2 regions of the Sphingomonas sp. 10B4 genome follow, and region 1 is predicted to be linked to the other one. Evidence: riboswitches for the same ligand, from Rfam matches in the RefSeq annotation. Region 1 holds a riboswitch; the other holds the start of a gene.
The links. A riboswitch is a leader RNA that binds a small molecule or an ion and turns the genes downstream of it on or off. The one in region 1 is predicted to bind cobalamin.
Positions count from the first base shown of each region.

Region 1 (4,536 bases):
GCTTCGTCTCCTTCGTCGGATCGGGCCCGGGCGATCCCGAACTGCTGACGCTCAAAGCCGTCGCGCGGCTGCAGGCGGCCGATGTCGTGCTGTTCGACGATCTCTCGTCAGGCCCGCTTCTAGGCCATATCCGCCCCGGCGCCGAGCTCGTTGCGGTCGGCAAGCGCGCCGGGCGCGCCTCGCCGAGCCAGGCGCATGTCTCGCAATTGCTGGTCGATCATGCCGCGACCGGCGCGCGCGTCGTCCGGCTCAAGTCGGGCGACCCGGCAATCTTCGGGCGGCTCGAGGAAGAGATCGTCGCACTTCGCGCCGCGGGGATCGCGTTCGAGATCGTCCCCGGCGTCACCTCCGCTTCGGCCGCGGCCGCCGCCGCCGCGATCCCGCTGACTCGCCGGCTCAGCGCGCGGCGGGTGCAGTTCGTCACCGGGCACGACATCACCGGCGGCTTGCCCGGCGCGCTCAACATGGCCGCACTCGCCGATGCCGAGGCGACCACGGTGATCTTCATGCCCAAACGCACCTTCGCCGCGCTCGTCGCGCGCCTCGTCGAGCACGGCCTGCCGCCGACCACCCCCGCCCTGCTCGCGGAAAATGTCGGGCATCCCGATCAGCGGCTGCTCCGCTCGACGATCAGCGAGCTGGCGGAAAGCCTCGCGACCGACATCGGCACGGCGCCGGCGCTGATCCTCTATGGCCCGCTGATGGAGGAAGAGGCGCCATGATCGACCTCGATCTGATCGGCATCGGCACGGGCAATCCCGATCACCTCACGCGCCAGGCCGAGGCGGCGATGAACGCCGCCGACCTGATCCTGCTGCCGCGCAAGGGCGACGCCAAGTCGGACTTGATCGACCTGCGCCGCACACTCTGCGCCACCGCGCTAACGCGGCCGGTTCGGATCGTCGAGTTCGACCTGCCGATTCGTGACGCGACTGGTGAATACCTTGCAGCCGTGGGCGACTGGCACGATGCGATCGCCGCGACCTGGGCGACACAGATCGCCGAGCACCTGCCGCAGGGCGGTCGGCTCGCGTTGCTCGTCTGGGGCGATCCCTCGCTCTACGACAGCACGCTGCGCATCGCCGAGCGGCTGCGGGCGGACGGCATGGCGCTGCGTGTCCAGCTCATCCCCGGCATCACCAGCCTGCAGGCGCTGACTGCCGCGCATGCGATCCCGCTCAACACGCTCGGCGCGCCGGTGGTCATCACCACCGGTCGCCGGCTGCGCGAGCATGGCTGGCCCGAGGCGGCCGACAGCGTCGCGGTGATGCTCGACGGTGATTGCGGCTTCACCACGCTGGCGCCGGAGTGTGCCGCGATCTGGTGGGGCGCCTATCTCGGCATGCCACACGAGGCGCTGATCGCCGGCTCGCTTGGCGACGTTGCCGAGGAGATCGTGGAGCGCCGCGCGGCGTTGCGCGCCGAGCATGGCTGGATCATGGACATCTATCTGCTGCGCCGGACAGCACCGCCATGACGCCACCGGTCTTCGATGCCGCGTTCGTCGCGCGACTGGATGACCTGTTCCGCTGGCGGCGCGACGTCCGGCATTTCGATACGCGGCCGATCCCCGAACGCGATCTGCAGGACCTGATCGCGACGGTCGCCTTTGCGCCGTCGGTCGGCAATGCGCAGCCCTGGCGGATCATCCGCATCCGTTCACCGGCGTTGCGCGACCGTCTTGCCGAGCATGTCGATACGGCCAGCCACGCCGCGGCCGATCGCCTCGTCGATCCGGCGCGCCGCGCGCACTATTCCACGCTGAAGCTCCACGGCCTGCGCGAGGCCCCCGAGATCCTGGCGGTGTTCAACGCGCTCGATCCACTGGCCGGCCACGGCCTTGGCCGCGCGACGATCGCCGCGACGTTGCGCGACTCCACGGTCACCGCGATCCATACGCTCTGGCTCGCGGCGCACGCGCGCGGCTACGGTCTCGGCTGGGTGTCGATCCTCGATGCAGAGGCGGTGACGGCGCTGCTTGACGTGCCGGCGACTTGGTCGTTCGTCGCCCTGCTGTGCCTCGGCACGCCGCTCGCCCCCTCCGACATTCCCGAGCTCGAACGCCGCGACTGGCAAGCGCGCGAACCGCTCGCCGATCGCCTCTTCGAGCGCTGACGATTCGCGCTTGCCCGCGCGCGGTCGTTTCGATACGCCATCCATCGAGGCGAACGGTCCCCAGGATCGCCCGTCTCGTGACTGCGCTGGTGTCCCGCGAGGGATTTAAAAGGGAACGCGGTGAGGGGTTGCCCCGAAGCCGAGGCTGTCCCTGCAACTGTAAGCGGCGAGCGCGCTGCACATCGCCCGCGTCTGTGCGACGGGGGCAGCCACTGGGCCGGACACGCTTGCGTGATCGCCCTGGGAAGGCCGTGCAGCGTGGCGGTGACCCGTGAGCCAGGAGACCTGCCGGCGTGGGTCGCTCTTGCCTTGGTCCAGGGGATGGCCGCGGCACGGTGAAGTCCGTCGAGCGACGAAAGTGCGGGGGGCCGCACGAGCAGGCGTGCCGGTCGCGATGGCGTCCGGGCGGCACGACTGTCGCCGTCGATACGGAAGGCCCGCCGGTTTCGTCCGACGCCGGGGGACTTTTCATGCGATTTCGATCGTTCTGCGCGGATCGGGTACCGGCCGCGCATCACTCCAGCGCGCAGCGGGCGGCCCGATGACCGCGCTCCAGCCAAGCCGCAAACGGCGTTTGCGGGCGCGCATCATCGCGCTGTTCGCGCTGCTTCTCGCGGCGAATATCGGCGCGTGGATCTGGGCCGGCAGCCTGTTCCACGCCGCCCCTGCCATGCTCGGCACCGCGCTGCTCGCCTGGACGCTGGGGCTGCGCCACGCGGTCGATGCCGATCACATCGCCGCGATCGACAACGTCACGCGCAAGCTGATGCAGGACGGCACGCGGCCGATCAGCGTCGGCCTGTGGTTCGCGATCGGGCACAGCGCGGTGATCCTGATCGCCTCGGTCGCGATCGCCGCCACCGCCAACGCGCTCGCGCAGTTCGAGACGCTCAAGGCCGCGGGGGGCGTCATCGCGACGATATTCTCCGCCGGCTTCCTGTTCGCGATCGCGGCGATCAACCTCGTCATCCTCTGCTCGGTCTGGAGGACCTTCCGCCACGTCCGCGACGGCGGGAGCTACGACGCCGACGATCTCGACGTGCTGCTCGCCGGCAAGGGGCCCCTCTCGCGCCTGTTCCGGCCGTTGTTCCGGTTGATCACGCGGCCGTGGCACATGGCGCCGCTCGGTTTCCTCTTCGGCCTGGGCTTCGACACCGCGACCGAAGTGGCGATCCTCGGCCTCTCGACCGCACAGGCGGCACACGGTTTCTCGTTTGCCGCGGTGCTGGTGTTCCCGGCGCTGTTCGCGGTCGGGATGGCGCTGGTCGATACCGCCGACGCCATCCTCATGCTCGGCGCCTATGAATGGGCGTTCGTCCGGCCGATCCGCAAACTCTATTATAACGTGACGATCACCGCGGTCTCGGCGCTGGTCGCGGTGATGATCGGCGGGATCGAGACCGCCGCCTTGCTCGCCGACAAGCTCAGCCTGTCGGGCGGGATCTGGGACGTGGCGAACGGGCTCGGCAGCCACCTCAATCTGCTCGGCTTCTGGATCATCGGCCTGTTCGCGAGCGCCTGGATCATCAGCTTCCTGATCTATCGCTGGATGCGCTTCGACGAGATCGCGGTCCACGAGCCGCCCCCAGCGCTCGCCCCGTAGCGGGGCGTCAGGCGGCCTTGCGCGGGGCCGCCTCGACCTCCGCCATCCAGTGCGGGATATGCTGTGCGGCGAGCATCGCCTCGGGCGCGATCCGGTCGGCGACGACCGCGAAGCGATCGCCATCGACGAGCACTTCGGGCACCAGTGCGCGGCAATTGTAGGTCGACGCCATCGTCGCGCCATACGCCCCGGCGGTGCGAAACACGGCGAGGTCGCCCGACGCCACCGCATCGATCTCGCGCCCCATCGCGAAGGTGTCACCACTTTCGCAGACCGGGCCGGCAATGTTGGCGGTCATCCGCTGCCCGCTCGGCCGGACCGCTACAAAGTCGTGGAACGCGTCATAGAGCGCGGGCCGCGCAAGATCGTTCATCGCAGCGTCGACGATGACATAGGGGTCGACCGCGCCCGGCTTCACCCACAGCACTTCCGTTAGCAGCACGCCCGCGTCGCCGGCGATGAAGCGGCCAGGCTCGAACAGCAGCGTCACATCCCAGCCGCGCGTCACGCGCGCCACCATCGCGCCGTACGCCGCCGGGCTCGGCATTTGCTCGCCCGGCCGGTATGACAAGCCAAGACCTCCCCCGAGATCGACGTGCGTGATCGTGTGCCCCGCCGCGCGCAGCCGCGCCACGAGCGCGCCGACGCGCGCGTAAGCGGCTTCGAGCGGCGCAAGATCCGACAGCTGGCTGCCGATATGGATCGCGATTCCGCGCAAATCGAGCCCGTCGCGCCCGGCGAGACGCGCATAGATCGCCGCCGCATCGTCCAGCGCAACACCGAACTTGTTCTGCTTGCGGCCGGTCGAGATCTTCGCG
Region 1 is NZ_JASJVC010000001.1:51,335-55,870, reverse strand. It holds gene cobA (uroporphyrinogen-III C-methyltransferase) at 1-722, shown strand, start outside; gene cobF (precorrin-6A synthase (deacetylating)) at 719-1,477, shown strand; gene bluB (5,6-dimethylbenzimidazole synthase) at 1,474-2,115, shown strand; cobalamin riboswitch at 2,186-2,423, shown strand; gene QN347_RS00210 (HoxN/HupN/NixA family nickel/cobalt transporter) at 2,657-3,718, shown strand; gene lysA (diaminopimelate decarboxylase) at 3,726-4,536, opposite strand, start outside.

Region 2 (4,536 bases), on a different contig from region 1:
CAGGCGGCAACCATCAGCGCGACGCCGTCACGGCGATCGAGATGCACCGCCGCCAAGGCTGCGAGCGCGGGAAAGGGCGTGGCGCAAGCGAAGATCAGCGTGGTGAGCGTGCTCGCGATGGTGAAGAGCAGGATCCACAGCAGATCGGCTTGGCGCGCGTGAAGGTCGGTGGTCATCGGCATCTCCCCCTCAAAACCGGCCACGGAAGCCGGCATAGACGCTGCGGCCAAGCGTGCCGTAGCGATAGATCGTCTGATACTGCGCATTGAACAGGTTCTCGATCCGCCCGAACAGCGCGACATGCTGGGTGACCGGCAGCTCGGCACGCAAATCGACCAGCGTGTAGGGGGCAAGCCGCGTGAAGTGCGCCGCGTCGTTGAAGGTTTCGCCCGACCAGCGGACCGCAACGCCGCCCGAAATACCGCTCGGCAGCGTATAGGTCGCCGATCCGTTCGCCGCATTGCGCGGGCGCCGTGCGAGCTGCAGGCCATCGGTCGCGCCCAGTGACCGGTCTTCCGAGAGCGAATAGGTGTAATTGCCGTCGATCAGCAGGCGCTGCCCGAGCCGCAGCGCGCCTTGCGCCTCGACGCCGCGGGCGAAGGCGCGCGACACGTTGGCGTAATAGCCAAAGCGCGCAATCGTCGTGCCGGGCTGGAAGCACACCGCCGTCGTCGGAACGTCAGGGCAGCTGGCAAAATTGATCAGGTTGGTCGAGCGGCGCTCGAAATAGCTGCCGCCGAGCGTCAGTGCGCCACCCAGCAGCCGCTGTTCGACGCCGGCTTCCCAGCCCTTGGCCTGTTCGGGCCGGAGCGTCTGGTTCCCGTATTCGGAGAAGAGCTGGTACAGCGTTGGCGCCTTGAAGCCCTCGCCATAGCTCGCGCGCAGCGTCGTGCCGCTGCGCAGCGCCCACACCGCGCCCGCCTCGAACAGCGTCTTGCTGCCGAAGCGGCTATGATCGTCGTTGCGCACCCCGCCGCTGAGCGTCAGCCCGTCGGCCACCGTCGCGGTGAGCTTGGCATAGACGCCGGTCAGTGCGGCGCGTGCCCGGTCGGGCGCCGGGATCGGCGTGCCGAGCGTGCCGTCGGGCGACACGGTGCGGAAGCGCGAAACCTCGTGTTCGACGCCGAACACCGCGTCCCAGCCGGTCGCGATGCCGAGGCTGCCTTGATATTCGAGCCGCGAGTTGCGGCCGTTCGCGTCGAAGGTCAGCGGTTGCGGCAGCTCGGGGCTGTAATTGTCACGCTGGATATCGGTATAGCCATAGGCGACGCGATTGCGCAGCCGCCCGCCGAACAGATCGACGTTGAGCCCGGCATAGCCGACGAATTGCGTATCGACCGAAAAGTCCGCCGAATCGCCGGCAAAGCCATCGAGCTCGACGCGGCCGCGCGCATAATAGCCGCGGACGTCGGCGCTGATCCCGTCGGCGAGCTTGAGTTCGGCGCGTCCGGTGACGCTCTGGTTGGTATAGCCGTCGGTCTCGGTGCCGCCGAACGCCGGCGCGATGGCGGAGATGCCGGCGGTGGTGAAGCTCTGCGCGCCGATGCGGAAGGTCAGCGGCCCGGTCTTGCCGCCGATCGCTGCGCGCGCGTTGACCGTCTCGCGCGATCCGGCCTCGACGTCGAAGCTCCCCTCGATCGGCTTTTGCGGCAGCGCGGTGACGATGTTGACGACGCCGCCGATCGCCTGGCTGCCCCACAGGATCGATTGCGGCCCGCGCAGCACTTCGATCCGGCTCGCGTCGCCGGTGAAGAGGTTGGCGAAATTGTAGCCGCCGCCGGGCGACGAGGGATCGTTGAGCTTGACCCCGTCGATGACGACGACGGTCTGGTCGGTCTCGGCGCCGCGGATGCGCAGCGAGGTATTGGTACCATAGCCGCCGTTGCGCGACATGCTGACGCCGGGCGTGCGGACCAGGATTTCGGTGACGCCGATGTCCTGGCTGCGGTCGATCGCGGCCTTGTCGAGCACGGTGACCGAAGCTGCGACGCGGTCGATCGCGGTCGGCACGCGTGTCGCCGTAACGACGATGTCGGCGCTCGCGTCGGTCGGAATGTCGCTCGCCGCATCGGGGCGTGGCGCTTGCTGGGCATCGTCGGGGCGTGGCGGCGTGTCGGCGAAGGCCGGCGTCGCGATCAGCAGGCCGAGTAGCAGGCCCGAGGTCGATGGGTGGAATCGTTTCATGGCAGTCCCCGCTTGTAGACAGTCGGAGACCTGAAGCGCGCAAGGGGGAGGGCGCGAACCATCCCGCCTGCACGATGCAGGTCGGCGATGTCGTCACGCGGGGTCTTCCCCGTTCGCTCGGCGCACCCTGGCCGGTCGAAAGACGACTGCGACGGGCAGGTCTCCTGGCTCACGGGTCACCGTCGTTCCGGCCGCCTTCTCAGGACCCGAAGGTCTCAATGGCAAATGGCCGGGCAACTCGCCGCTTACAGTTGCAGGGGCAGCCGGGGTTTTCCCGTTCCCTTTTCATCCCCGTCGCCGGGGAACCTGTCGCAGGAAGGCGCGTAGCGGGGGGACGGAAACGGGTCAATCATCTGGATCAGCTCGCGCGGTCGCGCTACGCCGCCCGTGCAATGCGGCGCGGTTCGGTTATGGTCGCTGGGCAGAAACGAACCCTCGAGCGGGAGTCTAGCGGTGCGTCTCCTGATTGCCGATGACGATGCGCGCGCGCCGCGCCAGCTCGCGAGCGATCTCGGCGCGCTGTCGCACGAGGTCGTGATCGTCGGCGATGGCCGGACCGCGCTCGCACGGGCGACGCAGGAAACGTTCGACGCGGTGCTGCTCGAACTGGTGCTGCCCTATGTCGGCGGGGTCGAGATCACGCGTACGCTGCGCGAGCGCGGGCTCGATCTGCCGATCGTGCTGCTGAGCGTGCATGGCGATTTGCCCGACCGGCTCGCCGGGCTCGATGCCGGCGCCGACGACTATCTCGTCAAGCCGATCGCCGCGGTCGAGATCGAGGCGCGGTTGCGCGCGATCCTGCGGCGAGCGACGCGCAGCGGGGGGCACGGCGTGATGCGTGCGGGCGACATCGAAGTGAACGAAATCAAGTATCGCGCACAACGCGGCGGGCGTGTGCTGGCTTTGCCCAAGCTCGAGTTCCAGATGCTGTGCGAGCTGATCCGCAACAAGAATGCGATCGTCACGCGCGCGATGTTCTATCGCAACGTGTGGCGCTACGACGGCGAACCCGCGACCAATGTCGTCGAATCCTACATCCGGCGCTTGCGCGGGCATTTGAATGCTGCCGGCGAGCCAGACCCGATCGAGACGATCCGCGGCGTCGGCTATATGCTGGTCGACCACGGTTGAACCGCGCAGGCAAAGAAAAACCCGGCCCGAGCAATGCTCGGACCGGGTCTTCCCGCCTAGTGCCGAGTGATCAGAACTTGGCGGAGAGTTCGAAGCCGTAGGTGCGCGGCGCGTTGAAATTGCCATAGTCGCCGAGGATGCCGCCGTATGCGGTCGAAATCAGCGCACCGGTCGCGCTGTAGTTCTGCACCGGCGTCGAGTTCGCCGACGAGCGACGATAGACGTAGGTCGTGTCGAGCAGGTTGCGCGCCCAGACCGAGACGGTGACCTTGTTATGGTCGTTCACCGCGATGTCGGCGAGCGCGAGGCGCCCGTTCATCACGAAGCTGGCGTCGGTCTTGGTGCTCTCGAGCTGGAAGCTGTACTGGCTGCTCGAATAGTTGCCGTCGAGGTGAAGACGGACGCTGGCATCCCCGATATTCACCGGAAGCACATAGTCGAGCGCGGCGGAGGCCGCATTCTTCGGCGTGTAGACGATGTAGAGCTGCTGCGGCGGCGCACCCGGCGTCAGCGGGTTCACGGCCGAAGGTGCCTTCCAATAGGTGTAGGCATACGAACCGGTCAGCGTCAGCTGCGGGATCGGCTTCACCGTCAGGTCGATCTCGACGCCGCGGATCTTCGATTTGCCGGCATTGGTGGTCTGCTCGATATGCGCGCCGTTGGTCGGGCTCGAGCCGTTGGTGTCGAAATAGTCGAAGTCGAACTGCGTGTTGCTACGATCCATGATGTAGCCCGCGACGTTGAGGCGCGCGCGGTGATCCCAGAAGTCGGCCTTGGCGCCGATTTCGTACGACTTGACCGCTTCCGGACCGAAGGCGTTGAACTGCAGCGAGCGGTCGTTCGCACCACCGGCGCGGAAGCCGGTCGCATATTTTGCGTAGAAGTGGATGTCGCGCGTCGCGTCGAACGCGATGTTGAACATCGGGTCGAAGCGGCTGATGCTGTTCTTGAAGCCGAACGGTGCAACGACGCCGGTCGCACCGGCAAGATCGGTACGGTTGTTGATGACGTAGAGGCTGCCGTGACGGTCGTCCTTGGTCCAGCGACCGCCTGCCGTGATGTGCAGCACGTTGCCGAGCGCCTCGGGCGAGAAGGTCAGATTGCCGAACACCGAATAGTTGTGGTCGGTCGCGGCGCTGGCGCGCGTGATGAACTGGCAGCTGTTGGCGAATTGCGGTGCAGTGGCCGCCAGCGTGTTGTTGCACGATGCATCATAGCGCT
Region 2 is NZ_JASJVC010000047.1:9,727-14,262, reverse strand. It holds gene QN347_RS13490 (hypothetical protein) at 1-176, opposite strand, end outside; gene QN347_RS13485 (TonB-dependent receptor plug domain-containing protein) at 190-2,184, opposite strand; cobalamin riboswitch at 2,321-2,509, opposite strand; gene QN347_RS13480 (response regulator transcription factor) at 2,638-3,315, shown strand; gene QN347_RS13475 (TonB-dependent receptor) at 3,386-4,536, opposite strand, start outside.
Region 2: linked by a shared signal. The riboswitch ahead of QN347_RS13485 (TonB-dependent receptor plug domain-containing protein) and the one ahead of QN347_RS00210 (HoxN/HupN/NixA family nickel/cobalt transporter) in region 1 are both predicted to bind cobalamin.